2 regions of the Nonomuraea sp. NPDC003804 genome follow, and region 1 is predicted to be linked to the other one. Evidence: predicted binding sites of a transcription regulator. Region 1 holds the regulator's gene; the other holds the start of a gene.

What was found. The regulator HrcA, encoded in region 1, represses chaperone genes, less so after heat shock. The targets are predictions, from matches to a motif close to TTGGCACTCTCNNNNNGAGAGTGCCAA.
Region 2: a site for HrcA is predicted at 2,164-2,190, ahead of ABZX22_RS37590 (DNA starvation/stationary phase protection protein). Genes of this name have one in related genera too.

Annotation. Positions count from the first base shown of each region.
Region 1 is NZ_JBEXMT010000004.1:90,049-105,376, forward strand. It holds gene ABZX22_RS06645 (16S rRNA (uracil(1498)-N(3))-methyltransferase) at 1-379, opposite strand, end outside; gene dnaJ (molecular chaperone DnaJ) at 506-1,642, opposite strand; gene hrcA (heat-inducible transcriptional repressor HrcA) at 1,654-2,658, opposite strand; gene ABZX22_RS06660 (DUF3097 domain-containing protein) at 2,902-3,708, shown strand; gene ABZX22_RS06665 (DUF4870 domain-containing protein) at 3,705-4,520, shown strand; gene hemW (radical SAM family heme chaperone HemW) at 4,848-6,068, opposite strand; gene ABZX22_RS06675 (glycoside hydrolase family 18 protein) at 6,194-7,441, shown strand; gene ABZX22_RS06680 (hypothetical protein) at 7,830-8,138, opposite strand; gene lepA (translation elongation factor 4) at 8,624-10,453, opposite strand; gene ABZX22_RS06690 (hypothetical protein) at 10,510-11,550, shown strand; gene rpsT (30S ribosomal protein S20) at 11,711-11,983, shown strand; gene ABZX22_RS06700 (ABC transporter ATP-binding protein) at 12,408-13,337, shown strand; gene ABZX22_RS06705 (ABC transporter ATP-binding protein) at 13,327-14,025, shown strand; gene ABZX22_RS06710 (MFS transporter) at 13,982-15,154, opposite strand; gene ABZX22_RS06715 (MarR family transcriptional regulator) at 15,276-15,328, shown strand, end outside.
Region 2 is NZ_JBEXMT010000037.1:2,822-18,149, forward strand. It holds gene ABZX22_RS37585 (P-loop NTPase fold protein) at 1-1,519, shown strand, start outside; gene ABZX22_RS37590 (DNA starvation/stationary phase protection protein) at 1,622-2,089, opposite strand; gene ABZX22_RS37595 (MerR family transcriptional regulator) at 2,200-3,252, shown strand; gene ABZX22_RS37600 (VIT domain-containing protein) at 3,249-5,996, shown strand; gene ABZX22_RS37605 (SDR family oxidoreductase) at 6,155-7,666, opposite strand; gene ABZX22_RS37610 (fasciclin domain-containing protein) at 7,880-8,392, shown strand; gene mmuM (homocysteine S-methyltransferase) at 8,843-9,709, shown strand; gene ABZX22_RS37620 (MFS transporter) at 9,642-10,961, opposite strand; gene ABZX22_RS37625 (LysR family transcriptional regulator) at 11,087-12,016, shown strand; gene ABZX22_RS37630 (lysophospholipid acyltransferase family protein) at 12,013-12,714, opposite strand; gene ABZX22_RS37635 (alpha/beta fold hydrolase) at 12,881-13,639, shown strand; gene ABZX22_RS37640 (hypothetical protein) at 13,682-14,125, shown strand; gene ABZX22_RS37645 (hypothetical protein) at 14,157-15,257, opposite strand; gene ABZX22_RS37650 (endonuclease/exonuclease/phosphatase family protein) at 15,294-15,328, opposite strand, start outside.

The DNA of each region.
Region 1 (15,328 bases):
GCGACCTGGCCGCCCGCTCGCCCTTCCACTGCGTGACGCTGCGCGCCGCCGACCAGGGGACAATCACGTCGACGCCCGCCTCGGTCATCATCTCCACGGCCAGCTCGCCCCTGTCGCCCTTCGGCAGCCCCTGCACCACGACCAGCCGCGGCGACGGCGCGGGAACCTCGAAACGGCGCAGGACCTCCACCCGCAGGCCGTCCTTGAGCACTTCGACGGCCACACACTCGGCGACCGCGCCCGCCCCGTCGGTCAGGTCGATCCGCTCGCCCGCCCGGATACGCCGCACGGCCGCCGCGTGCCGCCCTTCGGGGCCGCCGAGAACGAACTGCGCACGGCCGAGATCAGCCGCGTCGGCGAGGAACACGGGCACGGTCACAGGAGCCTCCCCTGGGCGGGCGACGTAACGGCGGCCGGCCGGAGTCCCGCTGGAGCAGCGTGATGGACGGGCCCCGGCCGCGTGACCGCGGTAGGGCCGAGCCGGCCTGCCGTACCGGACGGTGGACTAACGGCCGTTGAAGGCGTCTCTCAGCCGGGAGAAGAACCCCTGCTGGCCGGGGGCGAACTTGCCCGGCGGACGCTCCTCACCGCGCAGCTTGGACAGCTCGCGCAGCAGGTCCTCCTGCGCCTGGTCGAGGCGGGTGGGCGTCTCCACGTTGACGTGGATCAGCAGGTCGCCGCGGCCCGTCTCGTTCAGGCGCTGGACGCCCCTGCCGTACATGGTGATGACCTGGCCCGACTGGGTGCCCGGCCGGACGTCGATCTCCTCGGCGCCGTCGAGCGTCTCCACCGTCAGCGACGTGCCGAGGGCCGCCGCTGTCATCGGGATCTGCACGGTGCAGTGGAGGTCGTCGCCGCGCCGCTCGAAGATCTCGTGCGGCTTCTCGACGATCTCCAGGAACAGGTCTCCGGGAGGGCCGCCGCCGGGGCCGACCTCGCCCTCGCCGGCCAGCTGGATGTGGGTGCCGTCCTCGACGCCCGCGGGGATGCGCACCTTGATCGTACGGCGGGTGCGGACCCGGCCGTCGCCCGAGCACTCCTGGCAGGGGTGGCGGATGATCGAGCCGAAGCCGCCGCACTGGGGGCACGGCCGCGAGGTCATGACCTGGCCCAGGAACGACCTGGTGACCTGGGAGATCTCACCGCGCCCCTGACACATGTCACAGGTGTCGGGGTGCGTGCCGGGAGCGGCGCCCGAACCGGAGCACACCTCGCACAGCACGGCCGTGTCGACGTTGAGCTCCCTGGTGGTGCCGAACGCCGACTCGCGCAGGTCGAGCTCGACCCTGATGGTCGCGTTGCGCCCTCTCCTGGCGCGCGAGCGGGGGCCTCGGGCGCCGCCCGCCGTGCCGAAGAAGGCGTCCATGATGTCGCTGAAGGGGAAGCCTGCGCCGAATCCGCCGGCTCCGGCACCCGCGCCCGCGCTCGCGAAGGGGTCGGCGCCCAGGTCGTACATCTGGCGCTTGTTGGGATCGGACAGGACCTCGTAGGCCTGCGTGATCTCCTTGAAGCGCTCCTGCGTCGCCGGATCGGGGTTCACATCGGGGTGCAGCTCGCGCGCCAGCCGACGATACGCCTTCTTGATCTCGTCCTGACTGGCGTCACGGCGCACCCCGAGGGTGCCGTAGTAGTCGTTTGCCACTTATCGACCTCTTATGATGCAGCCAGGATCTGGCTGACGTAGCGGGCCACCGCGCGTACAGCGCCCATCGTCACGGGGTAGTCCATCCGGGTGGGACCGAGCACGCCGAGGCGGGCCCCGGAACCGTACCCGGTGGCGACGAGGGAGGTGCCACGCAGTCCTGTGTAGGGGTTCTCCGAGCCGATCCTGACGGTGAGCGTGGTCGGCATGTCGGAAGTCTCGCCGAGCAGGCGCATGAGCACGACCTGCTCCTCCAGCGCCTCGAGCACGTCGCGCAGGCCCGTGGTGAAGTCGGCGCCCGCCAGGTTGGCCGCCCCGGCGAAGACGATCTTCTCGTCGTGGCGGTCGACCAGGGTCTCCAGCAGCACCGACAGGATCGTCGCCGCCGCCGGCCGGTCCTCGACCGGCAGCCGCTCGGGCAGGTCGGCTACCTGCTCGGGCACCTTGTTGAGCCCGCAGCCGTCGAGGCACGCGTTGAGCACCGCGCGCAGGTGCGCGACCCTCGACTCCTCGATCGGCTCGGGTAGCTCGATGACGCGCTGCTCGACCCGGCCGGTGTTCGTGATCAGCACGAACATCACCCGCCTGTCGCTCAGCGGGACCAGCTCCAGATGACGGACCGTCGACTGCGACAGCGTCGGGTACTGCACCACCGCCACCTGCCTGGTCAGCTGCGCCAGCAACCGAACCGTGCGGGTGACCACGTCGTCGAGGTCGACCGCACCGGCGAGGAACGTCTCGATCGCCCTGCGCTCGGCGGCCGAGAGCGGCTTGATCTGCGACAGCCTGTCCACGAAGAGCCGGTAGCCCTTGTCCGTCGGCACCCGTCCGGCGCTGGTGTGGGGCTGGGCGATGTAGCCCTGCTCCTCCAGCGCCGCCATGTCGTTCCTGACCGTGGCCGGGGAGACGTTCAGGTTGTGGCGCTCGGCCAGCGCCTTCGAGCCCACCGGTTCGTTGGTGGACACGTAGTCCTCGACAATGGCGCGGAGCACCGCAAGCTTCCGATCATCGAGCACGTGCTCACCTCCCTGCCTGTTGAGGAACGACAGGTCTAGCACTCTGTGTTCCCGAGTGCCAAGTGTACGGCTCTCGCCCACAAGGTGCGATGACACGCGGAGTCAAGCCGGCCGCAAGCCGTACGCCGACAATACTGTCCATGACCGACGTTCCACCGCCCCCCTGGCGGTACCCCGAAGAGGGGCCCTGGCGTCCTTCTCGTCGCGCGCCGCTGCCACACGACGATTTGCTACGGTCCCCCCATGTACGAGCGTGACGTCCTTGCGGGGAACTGGCGGCGCCCCGGCAAGGGGAAGATCCCGGTCGTGCCGGCCGAACGCGACCTGGTCGTGGAGGACGCCGACAGCGGGTTCTGCGGCGCGGTGGTGGCCTGCGACAAGGAGGCGGTCACGCTCGAGGACCGCTTCGGCAAGCGGCGGCTGTTCCCGCTGGCGCCCGCCGCGTTCCTGCTGGAAGGCAGGCCCGTGACCCTGGTACGGCCCGCCGCCGCCCCCGCCGGTCCCCGGCGCAGCGCCTCCGGCTCGATCGCCGTCGAGGGGCTGCGGGCCAGGGTCGCGCGGGAGAGCCGCATCTACGTCGAGGGCGTGCACGACGCCGCGCTCGTGGAGAAGATCTGGGGCCACGACCTGCGGGTCGAGGGCGTGGTCGTGGAGTACCTCGAGGGCGTGGACGACCTGCCCGCCATCGTGGCCGAGTTCGCGCCGGAACCGGGGCGCAGGCTCGGCGTGCTGGTCGACCACCTGGTTCCCGGCTCGAAGGAGAGCCGCATCGCCGCCCAGGTCACCTCCCCGCACGTGCTGGTCGTCGGGCACCCCTTCGTCGACATCTGGCAGGCGGTCAAGCCGTCCGTGCTGCGCATCCCCGCGTGGCCGGAGGTGCCGCGCGGACTACCGTGGAAGGAGGGCGTGATCGCCGCGCTGGGCTGGGGACTCGAACCGGCCGACGCGTGGCGCAGGATCCTCGGCGCCGTGTCCACCTATGCCGACCTCGAGCCGTCCCTGCTCGGCCGGGTCGAAGAGCTGATCGACTTCGTGACGGAGACATCATGAGCGAGAACCACCCGCAGCCGGACGGCGACGCCACCAGACGCGTCGAACGTTCCGACCTGCCGGGCTCCGGCCCGCAGCCCGGCGGCCCGCCCTCGGAGGGTCACGGCCTTCCCCAGGGTCACGACCAGGCGGGCGGCTACGGCCAGCCCTCCGGCGGGTATGGCCGGCCCTCCGGCGGGCACGCCCAGCCGCCCGGCGCTTACGGCCAGCCTTCCGGTGGGTACGGCCCGCCGCCCGGCGGTCACAGCGCACCCCAGGGTCACGGCACCCCCTCAGGCGGTTACGACCCCTCCCAGGGTTACGGCTCCGCCCAGAATTACGGCCCGCCCCAGGGTTACGGCCCTTCGCCCGGCCACGGCCCGTCCCAGGGTTACGGTCAGCCCTACGGCGCGCCCCAGGGCTACGGCCAGCCGCCCGGCTACGGCTCGCCCGGATACGGCCCTCCCGGCTACCCGCGCCCGCCGCATGTGCCCGGCCAGTTCGGCCCGCGGCCCGGCAGCGACGACACCAGCATGGCGATGCTCGCCCACCTGCTCGGCATCCTCACCGGCTTCGTCGGTCCGCTGATCCTCTACTTGGTCAAGCGTGACGAGTCCCCCTACGTCCGCGACCAGTCGGCGCAGGCGCTCAACTTCCAGATCACCGTGTTCATCGGGTACATCGTCTCCATCGTGCTGGCGTTCCTGCTGATCGGCTTCCTGCTGATGTTCGTGCTGTGGATCGCCTCGCTGATCTTCGCGATCATGGCGGCCATGGCGGCGAACCGGGGCGACAAGTACCGCTATCCCATCAACATCAACTTCGTCAGCTGACGCCGCGCCGGGCCCCTCGGCGACCGGGTGGGCAGGCATCGGTGTCCAGTGGGGCCTTCTCGTCCTCACACGGGCTTCCGAGCCTGCTCCACGGGCCGGTCGCAACCGGCCCGAACCGGCGCGCGGCATCCGACCGGCATCGACCACCCGGCACCGCCCGCACCAGACCGGCCTCGACGACCCGCACCTGACCGACCGACCTGGACCGCGCAGACCCGGCCCTCCCCCGCCGGCACGCAAGGCACGCGGCGCAGACCCGGCCCTCCCCGCCGGCACGGAGGGCATGCGACGCGGGGGATGGCGTGTGACGCGGGCTCGCCGCGCGGATCACATGGTCAGGTCGCGGATCAGGGCGTCGGCCAGCAGCCGGCCCCGCAGGGTGAGCACCATGCGCCCCGCCTTGAAGGGCTCGGTCTCCAGCAGCCCGTCACCCATCGCCCTGGCCACGGCCGTACGGGTGTTCGCGGCCACGTCGGCCAGCGGATAGCCGGAGGCCAGCCGCAACTCCAGCATCAGCCGCTCCACCTCGCGGTCGTCGGCGCCGAGCACCTCCCGCGCGTGCGCCGGTGAGGTGCCCGCGGCCAGGCGCTGGGCGTAGGCGGCCGGGTGCTTGACGTTCCACCAGCGGGTGCCGCCCACGTGGCTGTGCGCGCCGGGCCCGACCGCCCACCAGTCGCCGCCGGTCCAGTAGAGCAGGTTGTGCCGGCACCGGCCCGCGTCGGAGGTGGCCCAGTTCGACACCTCGTACCAGGCGAAGCCCGCCTCCGACAGCATCTCGTCGGCGATGACGTAGCGGTCGGCGGCCACGTCGTCGTCGGGCATCGGCAGCTCGCCGCGCCTGATCCTGGCCGCCAGCCTGGTGCCCTCCTCGACGATGAGCGAGTAGGCCGACACGTGGTCGGGCTCGGCCTCGATCGCCGCCCGCAGCGAGGCCCGCCAGTCGTCGTCGCTCTCTCCGGGGGTGCTGTAGATCAGGTCCAAGTTCACGTGGTCGAACCCGGCCCGCTTCGCCTCCTGAACGGCCTGCGCCGCCCGTCCGGGGGTGTGGTGCCGGTCGAGGACCTTCAGCACGTGATCCCTGGCGCTCTGCATGCCGAAGCTGACCCGGTTGAAGCCGCCCTCGCGCAGCCGTTCCAGGTAGGCGGGGTCGACGGACTCGGGGTTGGCCTCGGTCGTCACCTCGGCGCCTGCGGCCAGGCCGAACTCCTCGTCGATCGCGCGCAGGATCCTGGCCAGGTCCGCCGCGGGGAGCAGGGTGGGCGTGCCGCCGCCGAAGAAGACGGTCTCGACGGGCAGGTCGGCGTCGCCGAGGACGCGGCGGGCCAGCCGTACCTCCTCGATGGCGGTGTCGGCGTAGTCGCGGTGGGAGGCACCCGGGCCCAGTTCGGCGGCGGTGTAGGTGTTGAAGTCGCAGTAGCCGCAGCGCGTCACGCAGAAGGGGACGTGGACGTAGAAGCCGAAGGGGCGCTCGCCCAGGCCGTTCAGCGCGCTCGCGGGCAGTTCGCCTGACGCGGGCGCGGGGTCGCCGTCGGGAAGGGTGGATGGCACGCTTCCAGTCTGCCGTGCCCCGCGCACCACCCTGGCCCACCCCATTGACGGGCCGATCGCACCGGCCTACGATCCGGGTCAACTTAAAGGAAAGTTTCCTATAAGTTAGCCGACTGGAGACGCCTGTGAAGAGAGTCCTCGTCGTCCTTTCCTCCTTAGTCCTGGGCCTCACGGCGGTGGCGCTGCCCGCCGAGGCCCGCGGCGGGTTCAAGCGGGTCGCCTACTTCATCCAGTGGGGCGTCTACGGCAGGAACTTCCACGTCAAGGACATGGACACCAGCGGCGCCGCCGCCAAGCTGACCCACATCAACTACGCCTTCGGCTTCGTCGGCGCGGACGGCACCTGCGTCTCGGCCGACCCCTGGGCCGACTGGCAGCGCCCCGTCCCCGCCGAGCAGAGCGTGGACGGCGTCGCCGACGCGCCCGGCCAGGCGCTCAACGGCAACCTCAACCAGCTGCGCAAGCTCAAGGCCAAGCACCCGAAGCTGCGCGTGCTCCTCTCCCTCGGCGGGTGGACGGGCTCCCGCTACTTCTCCGACGCCGTCCTCACCCCCGAGTCGCGCGCCAAGCTGGCCACCTCCTGCGTCGACATGTGGCTGAAGGGCGACCTGCCGGGCCTCGAACCGGGCGCGGGCGCCGGTGTGTTCGACGGCCTCGACCTCGACTGGGAGTGGCCGGGCTCCGAAGGCGCTCCGGGCAACGTGATCAGGCCCGAGGACAAGCGCAACTTCACGCTGTTCCTGGCCGAACTCAGGTCGCGGATGGCCGCGCACTCCCGCTCCGCCGAGCTCACCGCGTTCCTGCCGGCATCGGCGGCGAAGATCGACGCCGGGTTCGAGGTGCGCAAGGTGTTCAGGCTGCTCGACTTCGCCACCGTCCAGGGATACGACCTGCGCGGCTCGTGGGAGTCGCGGACCGGGCACAACGGCAACCTCCTCACCGACCGGCGCGACCCGAACCCCGTGCGGTACAGCGTCGACCAGACCGTGCGCGACTACCTGTCGCGCGGTGCGCCCGCCCGGAAGATCGTCGTCGGCGTGCCCGCCTACGGGCAGGGCTGGACCGGCGTCACCGCGGGCGGCGACGGCCTGTACCAGCCCGCCTCGGGACCCGCGCCCGGCAAGTGGGCGGCGGGCAGCGAGGACTACAAGGACCTCGCGAGCAAGCCCGGCAAGCGGTACCGGGACCTGCGCACCGGCACCGTGTGGCTGTACGACGGCAACGAGTTCTGGTCGTACGACGATCCCGCGGTGATGACGCAGAAGGCCGCCTACATCCGACTCAAGGGGTTGGGCGGGTCGATGATGTGGTCCATCGACCAGGACGACGCCAAGGCCTCGCTCACCTCGGCGCTGTACCAGGTGCTCCGTTGACGGCGCCGCCACGGTAGGCGCTTCGGGGGGTTGTCTCGTGGGGACGGCGCAGGCGTTCGCACCGTCCCCACGCCCCGCTCCCCCGTTCCCCAGGACCAGCCCTTTCACCGACCGGGCCCATGCCTCTTCCCCGAGCGCACCCCTCCCACCCCGACCTCGCGACTCTTGCGCTTCCCCCGACGGCCCCGCTCCCGTACGGCGGAAGCCCTCGCTTCCCGGCCCGACCTCGCGACTCTTGCGCTTCCCCCCGACGGCCCCACTCCCGTACGGCGGAAGCCCTCGCTTCCCGGCCCGGCTTCCTTCTCCCCTTCCCGCGTTCTCGCGCCAAGGAGGAGTGCCCCCGCACACGGTCGTACCGCGTTGCCGGGTAGGAACCGGGGAGGCGAGGTCAGCAGGCCCGCCGGTGCAACGGCGACTCCTCGTCGAACCCGGCCAGCTGTAACAGGCTGTCCAGCGCGGCCTGCCGCATCTCCTCGACCGAGGACCCCTTCTCCCCGAAACACTCGGCCGCCACGTCGAGCACCGCCTCCACCACCGCCGAGTCGGGATACGGCACCTCGACGTGCACCCTTCCGTCGGATCCCACCTCGCTCGGCGTGAAATGCAGCCGCAACAGCCGCCGGGTCTCCTCGGCCACCGCCACACCCAGCACGGCGGCCTTGACGAACCGCTCGGACTCGACGATGTCGCCGTCCATGCCACCTCCACAGTCGGACATGTGTTCGATCCGAGAAGAAGCTACGGCACCGCACCGACAAAAACCGGCCGCCACGATCCACCCGCTCCGGCGGCCGGCCCCACCCCGGCAGCCAATCCCGCCCCGCGACGAGCTCGGGTCGGCAACGGGATCAGCCCCGCGCCACCGAGCCGACGGGTGGCCGGACCGACTCCTCGGACAACGAACCAGGCCACCCCCCCACGCGGGACCAACACGGAACCAACACGGAACCCACACGGAACCCACCGGTGCCACCGACCCCGCACCCCGCGTGCCCCTGTTCCCGGAAACACCGCGGACCCCTGTTTCCGGAAGCACCGTGGACCCCTGTTTCCGGAACACTGCGGACCTCTGCTTCCGGAACACTGCGGACCTCTGCTTCGGGAAACACGACAGGGCCCGGTGCTCCAGCGGGGAGCTCCGGGCCCTGGTGCGGCGACTACCTCGGTGACGACTTCAGGCAGCTACTTCTTGGCCTTGTCCGCGCTCGACTCGGTGGACAGCGCGGCGACGAAGGCCTCCTGCGGCACCTCGACCCTGCCCACCATCTTCATGCGCTTCTTGCCTTCCTTCTGCTTCTCCAGCAGCTTGCGCTTACGCGAGATGTCACCGCCGTAGCACTTGGCGAGGACGTCCTTCCTGATCGCCCTGATGTTCTCGCGGGCGATCACGCGCGCGCCGATGGCCGCCTGGATCGGCACCTCGAACTGCTGCCGCGGGATCAGCTCGCGCAGCTTCTTGGCCATGTCGACGCCGTAGCCGTACGCCTTGTCCTTGTGGACGATCGCGCTGAAGGCGTCGACCGGCTCGCCCTGCAGCAGGATGTCGACCTTGACCAGGTCGGCCTCCTGCTCGCCGGCGGGCTCGTAGTCGAGCGAGGCGTAGCCGCGGGTACGCGACTTGAGCTGGTCGAAGAAGTCGAAGATGATCTCGCCGAGCGGAAGCGTGTAGCGGATCTCGACGCGGTCTTCCGACAGGTAGTCCATGCCCTGGAGCTGGCCGCGCCTGCCCTGGCAGATCTCCATGATCGCGCCGATGAACTCGGCGGGCGCCAGGATCGTCGACTTGGTGACCGGCTCGAAGACCTGAGCGATCTTGCCGCCGGTCGGGAACTCCGACGGGTTGGTGACCGTGATCTCCTTGCCGTCCTCCATGACGACCCGGTAGACCACGTTCGGCGCGGTGGAGATCAGCGACAGGCCGAACTCCCGCTCCAGCCGCTCGCGGATGATCTCCATGTGCAGCAGGCCGAGGAAGCCGACGCGGAAGCCGAAGCCGAGCGCGGCGGAGGTCTCCGGCTCGTAGACCAGGGAGGCGTCGTTGAGCTGCAGCTTGTCGAGCGCCTCGCGCAGCTCGGGATACTCGTCGCCGTCGATGGGGTAGAGCCCGGAGAACACCATCGGCCTGGGGTGGTCGTAGCCCGCCAGCATCTCGGTGGCACCACGCGCGGCCGAGGTGACGGTGTCGCCGACGCGCGACTGGCGCACGTCCTTCACGCCGGTGATGAGGTAGCCGACCTCGCCGACGCCCAGCCCCTTCTCGGCCACCTTCGGCTCGGGCGAGATCACCCCGATCTCGAGCGTCTCGTGGGTGGCCTGCGTGGACATCATGGTGATGCGCTCGCGCTTGCCCAGGTGGCCGTCGACGACCCGGACGTAGGTGACGACGCCCCTGTAGGTGTCGTAGACCGAGTCGAAGATCAGCGCGCGGGCCGCCGCGTCGGCGTCGCCCACGGGGGCCGGAACGGTCTCCACGACGTGGTCGAGCAGCTCCTTCACCCCGATGCCTGTCTTGCCCGAGACCCTCAGCACGTCGGAGGGGTCGCAGCCGATGAGCCCCGCGAGCTCCTCGGCGAACTTCTCCGGCTGCGCGGCGGGCAGGTCGATCTTGTTGAGCACCGGGATGATGTGCAGATCGTTGTTCATGGCCAGGTAGAGGTTGGCCAGCGTCTGCGCCTCGATGCCCTGTGCGGCGTCGACCAGGAGGATCGCGCCCTCGCACGCCTGCAGCGACCGCGAGACCTCGTAGGTGAAGTCGACGTGGCCCGGCGTGTCGATCATGTTGAGGACATGGCCGTTCCACGGCAGCCGCACGGCCTGCGACTTGATCGTGATGCCGCGTTCGCGCTCGATGTCCATCCTGTCGAGGTACTGCGCGCGCATCGAGCGATCGTCGACCACGCCGGTGATCTGCAGCATCCGGTCGGCAAGCGTCGACTTGCCATGGTCGATGTGCGCGATGATGCAGAAGTTGCGGATCAACGCGGGGTCGGTCTGGCCAGGCTGATTGCGCACCGAAGTCCGTTTCGACAAGGGTTGAGGTCAAGCGTCTTTCATGGTGACATGCCCGGGTGGTTGCCCGAACCGTCATCCGCCACGGTCTGCGCGTACTGGCGCTGGCCCTGGCCGTCTTGGTCGCGCTCGCCGCCCTCCTGGCGACGGCACTTCGGCTCCAGTTTACCGGGGCGCCGGAGGCCTGGGCGAAGAGCACGGGCAACGATGCGCTGTGGCTCGGGCACGCGTGGGTCGACGGCCGCCGCACGGAGCGCGACGTGGAGGCGATGGCGGTACGGCTGCGCGGCACCGGCATCAGGGACGTCTACGTTCATTCCGGCCCCTTCGAATGGGATGGCAGCCTCAACCCCGCCAAGCACCCCAATGCCGGAAATTTTCTGAAGTGGTGGCGGAAACATCTGCCTGATGTGCGGGTCTCGGCCTGGCTCGGGCAGGCCGTCAAGAACGGCCTCGACCTCGACGACCCCGCCGCCCGTGCCCGCGTCCTGGCGGGGGCGAAGCACATCATGGACCTCGGGTTCGACGGCATCCACTACAACTTCGAGCCGATCGGCGACGGCGACACCGACTTCCTCGACCTGCTGGACCGCACCAGGCCGCTGACCAGGCTGCTGTCGGTCTCGACGCCGCAGATCGAGCCCTATCCGCTCATGCGGCCGGCGACCCGGGCGATCCTCGGCCACGACAAGTACTGGTCGCAGGGCTACTACCAGGAGGTCGCCGGCCGTACGGACCAGGTGGCGATCATGACCTACGACTCCGGCCTTCCGCTGCAGTGGCTGTACGGCGGGTACGTCGTCCGGCAGGCGGGTCTCGCGCTCGACCTCACCCCCGCCGCCACGTCGATACTCGTCGGCGCGCCCGCCTACCACGACCACGGCGTGCCGTACGGCGACGCGGCGGAGAGCGTGGCACTCGCGGGTGAGGCGGCCCGGTTGGCGTTGTCGTCGTACGGCAGGCGGGAGGGCTTCGGGCTGGCGCTGTACGTTGACTTCGCGGCGACGGAGCAGGACTGGAAGGAATACGCCGACCACTGGACCCGGCCGGCGCCCTCGCCCGGGAGAGAACGGCGAGGTGGGCGCGCCGGGAGGCCGTGAGGAGTGAGGTCTGGGGAGTCAGCCCGTATGCTGGTGAGGCGCAGGTCGTCGATTTGAGCGGCGACCTGAATTATTGGTAACCTGTTCAACTGCGTGTGGCGCGCCCTCTCATCGAGCCCGCGCGCCCCATCCGATTCCTGACCTTCACCGAGGCTTCTTCGTGGCGAACATCAAGTCCCAGATCAAGCGCAACAAGCAGAACGAGAAGGCTCGTCTGCGCAACAAGGCTGTCAAGTCTTCCCTGAAGACGGCGATCCGCAAGTTCCGCGAGGCCGCCGAGCAGGGCAACGTCGACGAGGCCGTGGTGCTGCAGCGCGCCGCCGCCCGCCAGCTCGACAAGGCCGCCAGCAAGGGCGTCATCCACAAGAACCAGGCCGCCAACCGCAAGTCGGCGATCGCTCAGCGCACCGCCGCGCTGCAGGCTGCCAAGTAGTCGCAGACGCTCCAGCGACGCCGCACTCCGGATGACGGGGTGCGGCGTTTCCGTGTGTCCGCGACCTGCCGCGGGCCCGCATACCCCGACCTGCCGCACGCCGGTGACCGCAGCTGCCGTAGACCCCGCGCGCCTGCGGCCTGCCGCACGCGGGTGCGCTCGCGACCGGCCCCACGCCTGTGCGCCTGCGGCGTCCCCCATGCCAGGAAATATCCGGACCGCATGGAGAATGTGTCACAGTTCGGACATCACCCCGGCGTTTCGGCTGTGTCACCATTGAGAAGATCCACTTGCCGTGACCCATGACCATCCCCAAGGGTTCAACAGAGCACCGTCCTCGCCGCTCTCACGGCCGTCCGGGAGATCTCCCCATGATTACGATCACCGCCCAGGCAGCCCTCGGCTCCGCCCCAGAGGGTGACCGGTGACCAGCACGCCCACCATCTCCGACCTCGAGGCGCGGGCCGCGCGGGAGCGCCCCGTCTTCGGCGCCGACGCGCACATCGTCTGCGACAACCTGGTCCGCATCTACAAGACCGAGGGCGTCGAGGTGGTCGCCCTGCAGGGCCTCGACCTGCTGATCCAGAAGGGCGAGCTGATCGCGATCGTCGGCGCGTCAGGCTCGGGCAAGTCGACGCTGCTGAACGTGCTGTCGGGCCTCGACGTGCCGACGGCCGGCGTGGCAAGGGTGGCGGGCATGGACCTGCTGTCGATGACGGCCAAGGACCGGCTGCGCTACCGGCGCGAGGTGGTCGGCTTCATCTGGCAGCAGACCGCGCGCAACCTGCTCCCCTACCTGACCGCGCGGGAGAACGTCGAGCTGCCCATGAAGCTCGCGGGCACCAAGGACAGGAACCGGGCGATGGAGCTGCTGGCCCTGCTGGGCGTCGGCTCCTGCGCGGGCAGGAAGCCGTCGGAGATGTCGGGCGGCGAGCAGCAGCGCGTCGCGATCGCCGTGGCGCTGGCCAACTCGCCGCAGCTCATCCTGGCCGACGAGCCGACCGGCGAACTCGACAGCGAGACCTCCGAGGAGGTGTTCGACGCGCTGCGCAGGGCCAACCGCGAGCTCGGCGTCACCGTGGTCATCGTGACGCACGACGCGCTGGTCTCCGAGCAGGTCGACCGGACGATCGGCATCCGCGACGGCCGTACCAGCAGCGAGACGCTGCGCCGCGAGGGCGCCGAGGGTCAGATCATCGCCGAGGAGTACGCCGTCCTCGACCGCGCGGGCCGCCTGCAGCTGCCGCGCGACTTCATGAACGCCCTCGACATGGAGCGCAGGGTGCGCCTCGAACTGGAGTCCGACCACATCGGGGTGTGGCCGTCGCGTGAGGAGCCCGCGGATGAGCGCTGAGCCGCTGGTGGTCGTGGAGGGCCTGCGCAAGGTCTACCGGACGGGGCCCAAGGAGGTCGTCGCGCTGCGCGAGGTGTCCTTCGCGGCCTTTCCCGGCGAGCTGGTGGCGATCACCGGCAGGTCGGGTTCGGGCAAGACCACGCTGCTGAACCAGATCGGCGGGCTGGACCGGCCCGACGCCGGACGCGTGGTGGTGGCCGGGCAGGAGGTCACCTCGCTGCCCGAGGACCGGCTGCTGGCGCTGCGCAGGGACGTGGTGGGTTTCGTCTTCCAGTCGTTCGGCCTGATCCCGGTGCTGTCGGCGGCCGAGAACGTCGGCGTGCCGATGCGCCTGGCCCGCACGCCCGTCGACGAACGCGACAAGCGGGTGCGCGTGCTGCTGTCGCTGGTCGGACTTGAGCAGCACGCCAACCAGCGCCCCTACGAGCTGTCAGGCGGCCAGCGCCAGCGGGTGGCGATCGCCAGGTCGCTGGCCAACCGGCCGCGCCTGCTGGTGGCCGACGAGCCGACGGGTCAGCTCGACTCGCAGACCGGGCGGCAGATCATGCAGCTGATCAGGGCGCTGGTGCGCAGCGAGGGCGTCACCGCGCTGGTGGCCACCCACGACCAGAGCCTGATCTCGCTGGCCGACAGGGTGCTGGAGATCAGCGACGGGGTGCTGCGAGAGGCCGCGGCGCAGGCGTCCTGACCTCCCGTACGGCCAGCACGCTCAGGCTCGCCGCGGCCACCGCGACCGCCGCGACCCACAGCGGCACCGCCGTACCGGCCCATCCGGCCAGCGGGGCGGCGACGGCCAGGCCGAGCGGACGGCTGGCGAACGAGATCAGCGAGTCGAAGGAGCGCACCCTGCCCAGCGCCTCCACCGGGATCCTGTCGGCGACCACGGTCTCCCACAGCGGCACGAGCACGCCGAGCCCGAACATCGCCACGCCGTAGGCCACCGCCACCGCCCACCCGTTCAGCGGCACGGCGAGCGCCGCCAGCGGCACGGCGTAGAGCGAGGCGCCCACCGCGCAGCCGACGAGCGGGCTGCGGACCGGCAGGCGGGGCGCGACGAACACGCCCGCGAGCATGCCCACCGTGCCGCACTGCACGATGATCACCCACATCGTCTCGCCACCGCGGACGGTGATCAGCGGGCCGAGCGTGAGGAACAGTCCCGCGCAGAAGTGCCACACGCCGTGGCCCAGGACGCTGACCAGGAACCACGGGCGGCGCCTGATCTCCTGCCAGCCCCTGGCCAGCGAGTGCTTGCCGGTGGGGGCGGCCGTGGCCGTACGGACGCCGCCCAGGGTGAAGGCGGAGGCCGCGAAGAGCACGGCGGTGACCAGCGACGCCCAGCCGGGGCCCGCGCCCAGGACGAGCGCCCCGGCGAGGGCGGGCGCACCCACGGCCGACAGGCTGGTGGCCAGGCTGATCCGCGCGTTGGCGCGCAGCCGCGCCGGTCCTTCCACGGTCGCGGCCACCAGCCTGGGTACGGCAGGCGTGCCGAACGCCACCGCCGCTCCCGTGATCGCGGCGAGCACTGCCAGGTCGGCGATCCTCTCGACACCGGCCAGCAGTTCCACCCCGATCGCCGCCTGGGCGGCGCACCTGGTCAGGTCCGCGAGCAACGCGACCCGCTCGGGCGGGAAGCGGTCGGCGAGCACGCCGCCGAACGGCAGCAGCACCAGCATCGGCACCAGCTCGCACGCCAGCACGAGGCCCAGGTCCGCGGCGTCACCGGTGACCCTGAGCACGACGAGGGTCAGCGTCGTCGGGATGAGCGCGGTCGCCAGGGCGGACAACGCCCGGCCGATCACTAGTCTGGTCAGCATGGGACGGGAGAATAGTTCGCCAGCGAATGTTTCGTCAACGTATGACTCTGTCGACAAGCACCTGGCGCGCTGGCGCGGCAAGGCGCCCTACGACGAGCGAGCGGAGGCGATCATCACGCGGATGCAGCTGCTGGTGAAGCACGTCCGCCTCGCCAAGGAGGCGGCGCTGGCCGA
Region 2 (15,328 bases), on a different contig from region 1:
GCTGCGCGTGCCGCGCCGCGAGCGCGGCCAGGTGACCAACGCCGAGATCCTCGATCGGGTACGGCGGGCGGTCGCCCCGCGCGCCGGCCGGGCCGTACCGGAGGCCGGGGGCGACTGGCGGCCGACGGTCTGGTTCAACCCGTGGATGTACCAGGACGGCGAGCAGGTGTGGGCCGGTCTCGCCCACGAGATCATCACGCAGGTCACCCGGCGCCTGCCGCCCGCCGAGCGGGAACGCTTCTGGCTGGAGCTGAACCTCACCCGGGTCGACAGGGAGTCCGTCCGCCGCCAGGCCTACCGGCTGGCCCTCACCAGGCTCGCGCCCGTCGGGATCGCGCTGGCCGGCACGCTGCTGCTGTCCGGCGCGGCGCTGGCGGCCGAACAGCTGCTGCCGTGGCTGAAGGGCGCGGCCGCCGCGATCGGCTCGTCGGGCGCCCTGGCCTCGATGATCACCGGGACGCTGCGGATGGCCAGGTTCTTCGGCGAGGCGGCGAGCGGCAGCTTCAGCGACCTGATGCGCCCGGCCGACCCGCTCGGTCTCGCCGGCGAGCACGGCTACCGCGGCAAGGCAGGCTTCCTGCACCTGGTGCAGACCGACATGCGCAACGTGCTGGACCTGGTGGCCACCCCCGAACGCCCGCTGGTGGTGTTCGTCGACGACCTCGACCGCTGCTCCGCCGGCACGGTCGCGCACGTCATCGAGGCGATCAACCTGTTCCTGGCGGGCGAGTTCCCCAACTGCGTCTTCGTACTGGCGATGGAGCCCGACGTGGTGGCCGCGCACGTCGAGAACGCCTACCGGGGGCTGCGGCTGCCCGAAGGCGTCGGCTGGCGGTTCCTGGAGAAGATCGTGCAGCTGCCGCTGAGCGTGCCGCAGCTCGACGAGGACCGCCTGCCCCACTACCTGCGCGGCCTGCTCGGCCTGCAGGCCGACGACGCGCCGCCGTCCGCCGAACCCGTACGGGAGGAGGAGATCGACAAGGTGGAGGCCGCCATCAGGCGTCTGTCGCCCACGTCGGCGACGCTGGAGCACAGCGTCCGCCACGCGCAGCACGCCCTCGGCGCCCGCCCCGAAGAGGTACGGCGGGCCGCCGATCGCGTCTTCGGCGACCTCTACAGCGACGAGAACGCCTTCCACGCCATCGGGGGCACCCTCCCGTGGCTCGACCTGCGCAACCCGCGCGAGGTGAAGCGGTACCTCAACGTGTTCCGCTTCTACTCGTTCGTCAGCTACCGGCGGCAGCTGGCCGGGGCGCCCCGCACGCCCGACGCGGCGGTGGCCAAGCTGGCCGCCCTCACGGTGGGGTGGCCGCACCTGCTGTCGGCGCTGACCAGGGAGGCGCACCCGGGCGCGACCGTGCTCGACCGGCTGGAAGGTGCGGCGCTGCGGGGCGACGGCGACGCGTGGCTGCGGGCGCTGGTGGAGGCCGAGGTGGCCACCCACGGGACGGAGGAGGGGCTGCGCCTGCTGCTGGCCACCCGCCCCCCGATCGCCACGCTGGCCGCCTTCTTCCTGTAGCCCTCCGCCCTTCCTGCGGCCTCCGCCCGGGGCCGTCGCCCGGCGCGGCGCAGGGCCGTGCGCGTGCCGTTCGGGTGCCGTGTCCGGCGTAGGGCCGTGACGTCAGCGCTGGGCCTGGAACATCCAGTGCTGCTTCTCGACGTCCTGCGTGACGGCGATCAGCAGGTCCTGCGTCACGGGGTCCGGCTCGTCGGTGGCGGCGACCCGCTCCCGCATCCGCCGGATGACGCCTTCGAGGATGTCGGTGAAGGTCGCGACGACCTTGCCGTCCTCGATCCAGCCGTGTTCCGGCTGCGGCAGCTTCGTCGACGCCGCGATCGTGGCCGAGCGCCCGTCGGGGTTGATCCCCAGCGCGACGGCTCGCTCCGCGACGGTGTCGGCGTGCTCACGCGCGACCGTCACCAGCTCGTCCAGCTGCAGGTGCAGCGGACGGAAGTGGGGACCGATCACGTTCCAGTGGGCCTGCTTGCCCACCAGAGACAGATCGATCAGGTCGACCAGCGCCCCCTGCAGTGCCTCCGCGACAACCTTGCGCGCGTCGCCCGACAGCGGTCCGGTGATCGTAGCCATGAGGTTTCCTCTCGTCGCTCGACAATCTGGTCTCCCCCGTAACAACCCCGGCCACCAGCCGAATCTTCCCCATCTTGACACTGCAACGATGACAGTGTCATTGTTGCATCATGAGCGAGACCTGGACGATCAGCGAGCTGGCGGAGCGCGCCGCCGAGCACCTGCGCGCCTCGGGCCAGCAGGTCAACGGCCGGGTGCGCGAGGTGCCGAGCGAGCGGCTGATCCGGTGGTATGCCACGATCGGGCTCCTCGACCCGCCGCTCACCAGGCGCGGCAGGGTGGCCCTCTACGGGCGGCGGCACCTGCTGCAACTGGTGGCGATCAAGCGGATGCAGGCCGACGGATCGTCCATCGCCGAGATCCAGGTCGCTCTCGCGGGCGCCACCGACACGATGCTCGCCCGGGCCGCCCACCTCACCCCGCCCACCGAGAGCTCTCCCCCGCACCCCCCGCCCGTCCCCGCCGAGCCGTCTACCCAGGAGCGCACAGTCGTTCCCCCGCCGGTCCCGGCCGCGCCTGCCCAGGCCGCCCCCGCCGCACCGGGGCCGACTCCCCCGCAGCCTCATGCCCCTCCTTCGGCGTCCGCTCCACCGAACGCCCCCCGACCGCCCGCGACCGCTGCGCTCCGTCCCGAAGCCACCCCCGGCCCTGCGCCACACCAGGCGCCACCCCGCGACCCTTCACGGGTCCCCGCACCGACCCACGACCTCGCTCCACGCCGGGACCAGGTCCCTGCCGCCGGCGCCGGGCCCGACGCGTCTCTCACCGCCGACCCAGCGCCGCCGTCATGGCCCCCGGCGGTTCCCGGCGGGTCGTCCCCCAGCCCGCCGTCGCCGTCCGCCCCCGCCGCGGGACCCGGATCCGCCTGGCCGCCCGACGGAGGGTCCTGGATGGCTCCGGCCCCGCTCCTCGGCGCTCCGGGCGGCCCCGACACCGTGTGGCCGGGTGAAGGCGCACGGCCGAGGTTCTGGGCGCGCCGGCCCCAGCACGGCCCGCGGTCATGGCCCGTCCACGGCGTACGGCTGGCCGAGGGCGTGACGCTGCTCATCGACGGCGCCGGCCGTACCCCCTCAGAAGCCGACATCGAGGCAGTCCTCGCCGCCGCCGGACCGCTTCTCGCGGTGCTCGAAGAGCGCCGCCTCCACGAAGGGAGCGCGACATGAAGATCATCTCGCTGGACCCGACAGAGTGCCTGCCGCTCCCCGAGGCCGGCATGGGCGCGCTGCGGACCGAGCGCGGCAACCTCCCGCTGGAGAGCGTCGACGTCGTCGCGCGCATCAGCGGGCTGATCGCGGGCGTGGAGGTGGCCCAGGGCTTCCGCAACCCGTTCGACGTGACGTTGGAGGCCACATACGTCTTCCCGCTGCCGGACAGGGCGGCCGTGACCGCGTTCACGATGGAGGCCGACGGCCGGGTGATCGAGGGGGTGCTCAAGGAGCGCGGCCAGGCAAGAGCCGACTACGACAGGGCGCTCAGCGAGGGCAGGCGGGCCGCACTCGCCGAGGAGGACAGGCCCGACGTCTTCACGATCACGGTGGGCAACATCCTGCCGGGCGAGCGCGTCACCGTGCGCCTCACGCTGAGCCAGCCGCTGCCGTACGAGGACGGTGCAGCCACCTTCCGCTTCCCCCTCGTGGTCGCGCCCCGTTACATCCCCGGCGCGCCCGTCGACGGCGCCCCCGCGGGCGGCGGCGTGGCCCCCGACACCGACGCCGTTCCCGACGCCTCCCGCGTCACCCCGCCCGTGCTGCTGCCGGGCTTCCCCCATCCGGTACGGCTGTCGCTGCGCGCCGACGTCGATCCGGCGGGCCTCGAACTGCGCGAGCTGGCCTCGAGCCTGCACGTCGTCCAGCGCGAGGGCACGACCGTCGAGGTACGCCCCGGCGAGCGCCTCGACCGCGACTTCATCCTGCGCCTGGGTTTCGACGCCTCGACGGCGCTGCTGCTCGACGGCGAGGGCACCTTCGACCTGACCGTGCTGCCGCCCGCGCTCCAGGAGCGGCGTACCCCCCGCGACGTGGTGTTGCTGCTCGACCGCTCGGGCAGCATGACCGGCTGGAAGATGGTGGCGGCCCGGCGCGCCGCCGCCCGCATCGTCGACACGCTGACCGGCGACGACAGGTTCGCGGTGCTGACGTTCGACTCGGTGGTGGAGCCGGCGTTCGAGGGGCTGCGGGCGGCCTCCGACCGCAACCGCTACCGCGCGGTCGAACACCTGTCGAGGGTCGACGCACGCGGCGGCACCGAACTGCTCGCCCCGCTCCGGCAGGCCATCACCCTGCTCGCCCAGCCCTGGACGGCCGGCACGCATTTCGCCCAGGACGGCGTCGCTGCCCCGCCTGGCGGGCCCGTCGGCGAGCCCGCCACCGTGCCGGGCGAGCCGGTCGAGGACGGGCCTCGCGACCGGATCGTCGTGCTGGTCACCGACGGCCAGGTCGGCAACGAGGACCAGATCCTGGAGCAGACGGGAGGCGCCCTGTCGGCCATGCGCGTGCACGTCGTCGGCATCGACAGGGCCGTCAACGCGGGCTTCCTCGGCAGGCTCGCCAGCCTCGGCGCCGGCCGCTGTGAGCTGGTCGAGTCGGAGGACCGCCTCGACGCCGCCATGGACCACATCCACCGCAGGATCGGCGCCCCGCTGGTCACCGACCTGTCGTTGAAGGGCCTCGACGTCGAGACCGGCACCGTCACCCACCTGGGCGCGATCTTCCCCGGCGTCCCGCTGACCGTGTCGGGACGCTACCGCGACGGCTCCTCCGTCACCGTCCACGGTCTCGCGGGCGGCGCGCCGTGGGAGCAGACCGTTCCCGGCGCCGTGGTAGACAATCCCGCCATCCGCGCCGTCTGGGCCCGCGCGCACCTGCGCGACCTGGAGGACCGCTACGCCATGGGCGAGCACGACCTGGAGTCCAGGATCGTGGAGACCTCCCTCACCTACGGCGTGCTGTGCCGCTTCACCGCATACGTCGCCGTCGACACCCGCCAGGTCACCGACGGCGCCCCCGAACACCACGTGATCCAGCCCGTCGAACCGCCCAGCGGGTGGGAGTCACCCATGGCGCCACCCGCCGCGTCCGGCATGATGTTCATCGCGATGGCGGCCGCCGCTCCCGTCACCCCGCCCAGGCCGGCCGCCCCCAGGCCGGCCGCCCCCAGGCGTACCGGCTCGCCGGTCACCCGGGGCCTGCCCCAGCCCGGCGCTGCGGCCTCCGGCGGCTTCTCGGGCGATTTCGGCGCGGCCCACGTCGCGGAGTCCGCGCCTGGACCGGCAGCACCAGCAGGACCGTCAGACACCGGACAGCACGGCAGCTTTGGTGGATCCGGAGGACCCGGAGGGCCCGGCGGAGCTGGAGGGCCCGGCGGAGCTGGAGAGCCCGGGGCTGGAGAGCCTGCTGGATCTGGAGGGTCCGGTGTCTCCGGTTTGCCCGGCGGAAGCGGCGACCGCGGTGGACCCGGCGGGTCCGGCGGGGTGCGCTGGTTGCCTGAGGGACCCTCGCGCGAAGCGAGCGAGGACGCGGCACGCGTCACGCGTGGCAGGCCGTCCCGCGGGCTCAGCGCCAGGCTCGGCCGCGGGAAGGCCACCCCGCCGCGTCCGGCGGCCGGGCAGTCACTCGACCTGGTCACACCGCAACTGGTGGCCGAACTCGACCGGCTGAAGACGGTCCTCGTCGACCGCCGGCTCTACCTGGCCGACCTGGGCAGCAGGCTGGCCGCCCTCGCCGCCCATCTCGGCGGTCATGCCGAGCTGTCGGCACTGGCCACCGAACTCGAAGCGGCCGAACACCCCGGCGCCGACACGGACGCGCTGTGGGCACGCGCGGTGGAGGTCCTCACCCTGCTGGTGGGCGAGTCCTCCACCGACTCCGCCACCCGCCGGTCCCGCCCGTTCTGGAAACGAGGAGGCTGAGGACAGGTCCGGCGTTCGGAGACAGGATGGAGGGTCCGACAGCCCATGGCCGCGTGGATTCACCGCCGCGCGGCCTCCATCCAGCAGTCCAGTGACCCGGCGGCGGAGGGCAATGCCCTGTCGTCAGCGTGTCCGCCCCTGGGTCCCGCCGTCATCTCTCACCCTCCGGGGCTCACCCGTGGCCCGTCACCCCGTCCTCGGCGCGCGGTGTCACGGGCCGCGGCCGCCACGTTCCTCGGCATCCGGCCGAAGATCAGCCCGTGGAAGGGGAGGATCGTCCACCAGTAGAGGTGCCCGAGCAGACCGTGGGGATGGAAGACGGCTCGCTGGTAGTAGACGGTGCGCCCGTTCTCGAGGCGCTGGCTCAGCTCGAGCCAGGCCAGTCCGGGCAACCGCATCTCGGCGCGCAGCCGTAGCAGGTGTCCGTGTTCGATCTCCTCGACCCGCCAGAAGTCGATGGAGTCGCCGACCCGGAGCCGCAGCGGGTCGCGGCGGCCTCGGCGCAGGCCCACCCCGCCGACCAGCCGGTCGAGGACGCCGCGGATCTTCCATGCGACGGGGAGGGAGTACCAGCCGTTCTCGCCACCGATGCCCTCGATGACCCCCCACAGCTCTTCGGGGGCGGCGCTGACGACCGCGCTGCGCTGGTCGATGTAGAGGCTGCCGCCCGCCCAGTCCGGGTCGGTGGGCAGGGGGTCGCTCGGCGCGCCCGGTACGGCCGCCGAGGACCATCGGGTCGCCACGTCGACTTCCTTGATCTTCTGGAGCGCGAGTGAGACGGCCAGGTCGAAGCGGATCAGGCCGTCCGGCGGGTCGCCGACGTACCGGGCGATGTCGTGCTCGCGGCACACGGCCTGGGTGCGCAGCGACTCCACCAGGGGGCGGGCGATCGAGGCGGGGACCGGCGTGACGAGCCCAACCCACAGGCTCGACAGCCTGGGTGTCAGCAGCGGCACGGGGATGATCAGTCGCGGTGGCAGGCCGGCCACGGCCGCGTAGCGGTTCATCATCTCGGCGTAGGTCAGCACGTCGGGCCCGCCGATGTCGAAGTCCCCGTTGACCTCCTCGTCGATCGCCGCCCACGCCACGAGGTAGCGCAGCACGTCCCGGACGGCGATGGGCTGGGTACTGCTGCGCACCCAGCGCGGCGTCGTCATCACCGGCAGCCGCTCGGTCAGGTACCGCAGCATCTCGAAGGAGGCCGACCCGGACCCGATGATCACCGCGGCGCGGAGGACCACGGTCGGCACCCCGGACGACAGGAAGATCTCGCCGACCTCGGCGCGGGAGCTCATGTGCGTCGAGACGGCCCGGCCCTCGCCCGGCTCCGGTGTGAGGCCGCCGAGGTAGACGATCCGCCGGACCCCGGCACGCCGCGCCGCGGCGGCGAACGTGCGCGCCGCCTGCCGGTCGGCGGCGGCGAAGTCCCGGCCGCCGCTCATGGAGTGGATGAGGTAGTAGGCGACGTCGATGCCGCGCAGGGCGTCGGCGGTCCGGCCGAGGTCGCGCGCGTCGGCCTCGACGATCTCGGTTCGTCCTGCCCAGGGCAGGTCGCGCAGCCGTCCCGCCGAGCGCACCATGCAGCGCACGTCGTGCCCGGCGGCGAGCAGTTCGGGTACGAGCCGTCCGCCGATGTACCCGCTCGCCCCGGTCACCAGACATCGAGCCATACAGCACGCTTGCCCCGCAGAACGGCGGGCTCGTCACGCTTTGACCTTTCTTGACAGCTCAATGGAATTGTCATGCTTTGCCGTTTCTTGGGCCGCCTGTCGCCTCCGGGCCACCGGAACGCCCGAATACCGGGCTGACGACACAATCCCAGACAAGGAAGCACCATGACACGCATCTTCCTTTTTCCGGCGGCCCTGACCCTGGCCGCCACCATGGCGGTCAGCACGATGGCCACCGCCATGTCCGGGGCGGCCGAGGAGCCGTTCGGTCCCGCGTGCTCGGCCGTACCCGACTCGGGCACCGGCAGCTTCAGCGCGATGGCCGAGCAGCCCGTGGCGACGGCGGCGTCCACCACCCCCGCGCTGTCCACGCTGACCGCCGCCGTGGCGAAGGCCGGGCTCGTGGACACGCTCAACTCCGCCAAGGACATCACCCTGTTCGCGCCGACGAACGCCGCCTTCGCCGCGATCCCGAAACAGACGCGGGATCGCGTACTGGCCGACAAGGAGATGCTCACCAAGGTCCTCGCCTATCACGTGGTCAAGGGTGAGCAGACGCCCACCGACCTGGCCGACGCCACACTCACCACTCTCGAGGGCGGCCGGCTGACCACCTCGGGCTCGGGAGAGAGCTATCGGGTGAATGACGCCAAGGTGGTCTGCGGCGACGTTCGCACGACCAACGCGACCGTGTACGTCATCGACAGGGTCCTCATGCCCGAGTAACCGGCACGGCGGCTCGGGCCTCCACCGTCCGCCAGACCGGGCGAGGGCCCACCGTGCGCCAGAGCGGGCGGGGGTTCTCACCGTCGCGAGTTCGGGAGGCCCGGCATCTCCACGGGGTCGGGGTGCATCACCCACTCTTGCGTCGAGTACCGCAGGCAAGCGAGGCGCCATCCGATGACGGTCACGGAAGGGAGGGAAGGCACACGGGAAGCGGGCGGAGGCGCACGTGAGGAGCGAGTGGAGACGCACGCGGTAGTGGGGGGCGGCCGACCCCCATGGCGAGCGGGCAGGGCGGGAGTCTTCCTGCCGCCGGGGCAGGAATTTCTCGGGGCCGCATGCGGGCGCGAGCCTCCACGGGTGGGCTCGCACCGACCACATCCGGACGAACGAGCGCGGGAGGCGCCCGTCCTACGGGAAGAACGCCCAGGCAGCAGCGCATAAGGTGATGGTGTGAGCACACTTGTCCTGGATGGCGGTCTTGCCACCCACCTCGAAGCCCTGGGTGCCGACCTGAGCGACGACCTGTGGTCGGCCCGGCTGTTGGTGGAGGATCCCGCCCTGATCCGCCGCGTCCACGCCGACTACTTCGCCGCCGGCGCGCAGGTGGCCACGACCGCCAGCTACCAGGCCTCCGTCCCCGGCTTCGTCAAGCGGGGGATGTCCGAGCGCGAGGCCGCCGACCTGATCGCCCTGTCCGTCGAGCTCGCCGTCCAGGCCAGAGACGAGGCGGGCGGCGGTCTGGTCGCGGCGAGCGTCGGCCCCTACGGCGCGTACCTGGCCAACGGCGCGGAGTACACCGGTGACTACGACCTCGACGAGGACGGCCTGGTCGCCTGGCACCGTCCGAGGTGGGAGATCCTGGCGGGTTCGGGCGCTGACCTGCTGGCCTGTGAGACCATCCCGTCGTTCGCGGAGGCCAAGGCGATCGGCCGCCTCCTCAAGGAGACGCCCGAGGCGAAGGCCTGGCTCGCCTTCTCCTGCCGCGACGACAAGCATCTCAACGACGGCACCCCGATCAGGCTCGCCGCGGCCCTGTTCGCCGACAGCCCGCAGGTGGTGGCGGTCGGCGTGAACTGCACCTCGCCGGCCCACATCCCGGGCCTGATCCGCCAGCTGGCCGGGTTCACGATCGTCGTCTACCCGAACTCGGGCGAGACGTGGGACGCGGACAACCGGCGCTGGCTGGGGACCGCCGACCCGGCCGAGTTCGGCGAGGCCGCCAGGGAGTGGAAGGAGCTGGGCGCCGCTCTCATCGGGGGCTGCTGCCGTACGACGCCTGAGCACGTGCGGCGGGTGCGCGAAGCCACCGCAGAGTGAGCAGCGCCCCGGCGAGGACGACGGCCGCGATCACGAGGTAGCCCGCCGACATGCCGTGGGTGGCCAGGGCGGTGCCCATGACGGCGACGCCGACGGCGCTGCCGAGTTCCCTGGCGGCGCTGGTCAGGCCGGAGCCGAGGCCGGCGCGTTCGGGCGGCAGCGCGGCCACGGCGGCGTGCGAGAGCGGCGGCAGGCTGAGCCCCATGCCGGCGCCCATGAGCGTGGGCCCGACGGCGTAGACCAGGTACGGCGTGCCGGCGCCCGCGAACGACAGCGTCACCAGCCCGGCCACGACCAGCGCGAGCCCGGACGGCACCGCGACGCGCGGGTCGAAGCGCGCCGACAGCCGGGACAGCACGATCATCGGGATGGTGAGGGGCAGGATCGCCAGGCCGGTGAGCAGCGGCGACAGGCCCATGACGTCCTGTAGGTAGCGGGCGTTGACGAAGAACAGCGCGAACAGCCCGAAGAACAGCACGGCGACGCCGAGCGTGCCCGCGCGCAGTGCCGGCCTGGCGAACAGGCGGGGGTCGAGCAGCGGCCCCGCCGTACGGAACTGGTGGGCGACGAATCCCGCGAGGAGCGCGGCGGCGACGGCGAAGGCGCCGAGCACGGGGGCGCTGAGCCAGCCGTGCGAGGGTCCTTCGATGACGCCGAACAGCAGCGCGACGGATCCGGCGATCAGCAGCGCGGCGCCGGGCAGGTCGAGGTCGGCGTGGTGGCGGGGCAGCCGGGGCGCGAGCCTGGCGGTGAGCAGGGCGAGCAGCCCGGCGATCGGGACGGGGATGAGGAACAGCGCCTGCCACGGCAGGTACTGCATGACCAGCCCGCCGCCCAGGTTGCCGAGCACGCCGGCGATGCCGGTGGCGGCGGTCCAGGTGGCGATGGCCTTGCCGCGTTCCTCGGGCGGGTGGACGCCCACGGTCAGCGAGAGCGAGGCGGGCATGACGAGGGCCGCGCCGGCGCCGCTGAGCGCGCGGGCGGCGATGAGCACGCCCGTGGTGGGGGCGAGCGCGGCGGCCAGGCTGCCGAGCGCGAACACGCCGAGGCCGGTGAGCAGCACGCCCTTGCGGCCGTAGCGGTCGCCCGCGGCGCCCGCGGGGATGAGCAGGCAGGCGAAGACGATGACGTAGGCGTCGACGATCCAGACCAGCTGTGACGGGCTGGGGTGGAGCGGGCCGGCGGCCAGCGTGGGGATCGCCAGGTTGACCGCGGCGACCAGCGAGACCGCCAGGGTGACGGAGGCCGCCATGACGGCAAGGATCCGTGATCTTTCGGGCATGCCGAAAAGCCCTCGATTCAGGTGGGGAAGGGGAGACAGACCTCACCGTAGGATCGAGGTGACTTGACTTCAAATGCATCTTTGGCAAGGTGTCCATGCGTCAGACGCAACCATCGCTCGACCTGCTCATCGCCCTCGACGCGCTCCTCGAGGAGGGCAGCGTCTCGGGCGCCGCGCTGCGCCTGCACCTGTCCGAGCCCGCGATGAGCCGCACGCTGGGCCGCATCCGCCGGGCGATGGGCGATCCCGTCCTGGTGCGGTCGGGACGGGGCATGGTGCCGACGCCGCGCGCGCTGGCCGTACAGGCGGAGGTGCGCTCGCTGGTGGAGGCCGCCCGCCGGGTGTTCGCCTCCCCCGCCGCGCCCGACCTGGCCACGCTGACTCGTGACTTCGCGATCCTGGCCTCCGACGCGGTCATCGCCGCGATCGCCGCCCCGCTGCTCGCCGTCACGGTACGGCAGGCGCCCGGCGTCACCCTGCGGTTCGTCCCGGAGGGCCATACCGACACCAGGGCGCTGCGGGACGGCCTGGCCGACCTGGAGGTGACGGTCATCCACGACCCCGCCCCCGAGACGCGGGTCGAACCGCTGGCCACCGACCGCCCGGTCGGCCTGGTGCGCGCCGGGCACCCGCTGCTCGACGGGCCGGTCACGGCCGAGCGCTACGCCGCGGCCGACCACCTTCTCGTCTCGCGCAGGGGACGCACGTCGGGGCCGATCGACCGGGCGCTGGCCGAGCTGGGCCTGCGGCGCAGGGTGGTGGCCACGGTGCCCGCCTTCACCCAGTCGCTGATCGTGCTGCGCGACTCGGACCTGGTGGGCATGGTGGGCAGCTGGCAGGCCCCCGCGGCGGTGGCCGCGCTGGGCCTGGTGACGTTCGAGATCCCGCTGGAGCTGCCCGCGATGGAGATCTCGCAGGCCTGGCATCCGCGCCACGACGCCGACGCGGCGCACGCGTGGCTGCGCGCCACGGTCAGGCGGGTGTTCGAGGACAGCGGGCGGCGCCTGGTGGCCGAGGAGGGTTAGGCGCGTGCCGCCCTGGCGGCGCGCTCCATCTCGACCTTGGCGCTGGCGGCGTACTTGTCGACGTACTCCTGGCCCGACAGCTCCATCAGCGCGTACATGATCTCGTCGGTGACCGCGCGAAGCACCAGGCGGTCGTCCTCCATGCCGTAGTAGCGGGAGAAGTCGAGCGGCTTGCCGAAGCGCACGCCCGGCCTGATGCCGAGCTTGGGCAGCGGCCGTCCCGGCGGCATCATCTCGAAGGTGTTGACCATGGCCCAGGGGATGACCGGGGCCCGCGACTCCAGCGCCAGCCTGGCCACGCCGGTCTTGCCCTTGTAGAGGCGGCCGTCGGGCGAGCGGGTGCCCTCGGGGTAGATGCCGAGCACGCTGCCCTCGGCGAGGATCCGCTTGCCGGTGCGCAGCGCCGCCTCGCTGGCCTTGCCGCCCGAACGGTCGATCGGCACGGTGCCAACGCCGCTGAAGAACAGCCGGGTGAAGAAGCCCTTGACGCCGCGGCCGGTGAAGTAGTCGGATTTGCCGAGCGAGATCACCTTGCGCGGCAGGTGGAGGGCGCCGAAGAAATGGTCGGCGAAGGACAGGTGGTTGCCCGCGAGGATGACGGGCCCCTGACGCGGCACGTTGTCGAGGCCCTCGGCCCACGGCCGGAAGATCAGATGCAGGAACGGCGCCAAGATGGCCTTGACCACCCAATAGAACACCTGGCCACCTCTCCCTCGGAACAGTCGGTAATCATCTTCGCATCTCGGTGGCCAAGCTCCTACACCACCACTCGCGCAACTCCCCCATATCATGCGACGATCGGGCAAATCGGGGATCAATTACCGACGAAATTGTGCAGGGATGATTTCCCGGCGAGGAGCGGTTATGCCGGTCATGCCAGGCGCGGAGCCGTACCACCACGAGGCCGGACAGGTGGGTGTCCTGCTGTGTCACGGCTTCACCGGCACACCACAGTCGTTGCGGCCCTGGGGCGAGTACCTGGCGGCGCACGGCCTCACCGTGGCCCTGCCGCGGCTGCCCGGGCACGGGACCACCTGGCAGGAGATGAGCCACACCCGCTGGGAGGACTGGTTCGCCGAGCTGGAGAAGGCCTTCGAGGACCTGCAGGGCAGGTGCGCGGAGGTGTTCGTGGCCGGGCTCTCGCTGGGCGGCTGCATGGCGTTAAGGCTGGCGGAGGTGCACGGTCCTGGCGTCAAGGGCGTGATCGTGGTCAACCCGTCGATCGCCAACGACGTGCCGCTGCTGCGTCTCGCGCCGCTGCTGAAGTGGTTCATCGCGTCGGTTCCCGGAGTGGCGGGCGACATCAAGAAGCCGGGAGCGGCCGAGCTGGCCTACACGCGCACACCGGTCAAGGCGGCGGCGTCGCTGCCGTGGCTGTGGTCGCTCGTGCAGGCCGACCTGGCGACGCTCGAGGCGCCGGTGCTGGTCTTCCACAGCCCCGAGGACCACGTGGTCAAACCGACGAGCGTGGCGATCCTGCGCGAGCGGGTCGCCGGAGTGACGGTGGAGGAGCTCCCCGATAGCTACCATGTTGCGACCCTCGACAACGATGCCGACAAGATCTTTGCCGGGAGCCTGGACTTCATCAGGACACATGCCTCGGTACCCTTGCAGAGAGACTGATCGCCACCGGGGGACAAGTGCGATCTTCGTGAAGGATGTGACGTGACGCCGCAGAGTGACGAGGACGAGGTCTGGCGTCAGATCGTCGCGTCCTACAACGAGCCGGACTCGGCCGAGCAGCCGTGGCCCGACAGCGAGAACCTGTCCCCCGCCGATCACGAGCCCGAGCCCACCCGCAGGGTGATCAAGGCCTCCGAGCCGGACGACGACCAGACGCCCCTGGAGGAGGCCGACGACGAGGGCCACTTCGTGCCCGAGCCGCCCCCTCCGCTGCCCAAGATCGACCTGGCCACCAAGCTCGCGTGGGTGGCCCTGTTCGGCGGCCCCGCCTACCTGCTGGTGGCGGCCATGAGCGGCTGGGACATGCAGGGGTGGGCGCTGTTCACCGCGGTGGCCGCCTTCATCGGCGGCTTCGTGGCGCTCGTGGTGCGCATGGGCGACGGCCCGCCCAACGACTCCGGCTGGGACGACGGCGCGGTCGTCTGACCGCCGGGAGCACGCGCCGCGGCGGTCGCGGTCAGCGGTCCGCCGAGCGCGCGAAGGACTCCACGATGTCGGTGTAGCGTTCGGCCGCGTCGACGACGTGGCCGACGGCCCAGACGGCGCCCTTGCCCGGCAGGTAGGTCACCGCCTGCAGCCTGACGCTGCCCCTGATCTTCTCGGGGCCGCCGCGGATGACCTCCCACCGCTTCTTCTCCCTGCGCAGCAGGTACGCCTCGTCGTCGTGGTCGGGGTCGTAGCCGGAGACCCAGAAGCGGCCCTTGCCGTCCCCGGTGACGCCGTACAGCCTGGCGCGTGACTCCGGCAGGTCGGCGCGGCTCCAGCGCTTGCCGTTCCAGACCAGCGCGAGCGGCTCGGACACGCCCAGCTCGCCGTAGACGCCGCCCACCGCCACCGCCCGCTTGGCGCTGTCGACGTAGACGTCGCGCAGATAGCCGCCGGGGACGGAGGGCAGCGGCATCCGGGTCCACTTGCCCTCGGCGTAGCGCATGATCAGCGGCGCCTTGCCGGTGTCGCCGACGGCGAAGGTGCCGGCGACCGCGTAGAGGGTGCCGTCCTCCTCGCTCTGGTGCAGCGTCCACCTGCCGTCCTGCCCGGTCAGCAGCAGCGCCTTGCCGTCGCGGCTGCCTGCGGCGACGACCCGGCCCGCGCGGGCGTCGATGCCGCCGAACCAGTCGCCCGCCCGCACGCCGGGCACCCTGACCCTGTCGAAGCCGCCGGCGTCACCCCTGCCCAGGTACGGCAGGCCGTCGTGGCCGTCGCCCACCGTCCAGACCTGGCCGGCGGAGACGGCCGACACGCTGCGCAGTTGCCCCGTGCCCGTCGTGTCGCGGATGGGCACCTCGCTCCACGTCTTGCCGTTCCACCGGCTGATGGAGCCGCGGTTCTCCCACACGTCCCAGATCTGCTGCTGGCCGACCGCCCACACCTCGGTCGCGGAGACCGCGTCCACGTCGGTCAGCGTGCTGTCGGCCCGCAGGTGCACGCTCGTCGAGCGCTGCCACGCCTCGATCGGCGTGCTGGCGGGCTCGGCGTGCGCGGCGCCCACGACGGGCAGTCCGGAGACGATGGTTGCCACGCACAGGAACAGCGCACGCCGCCGAAGGCGACGGGTCATGAGCAAATGGTACGGCCAGCGGCGCCGCGTCGCGGCCTAGGTCCGCACAAGCCTGGCGGCCACCGGCAGAT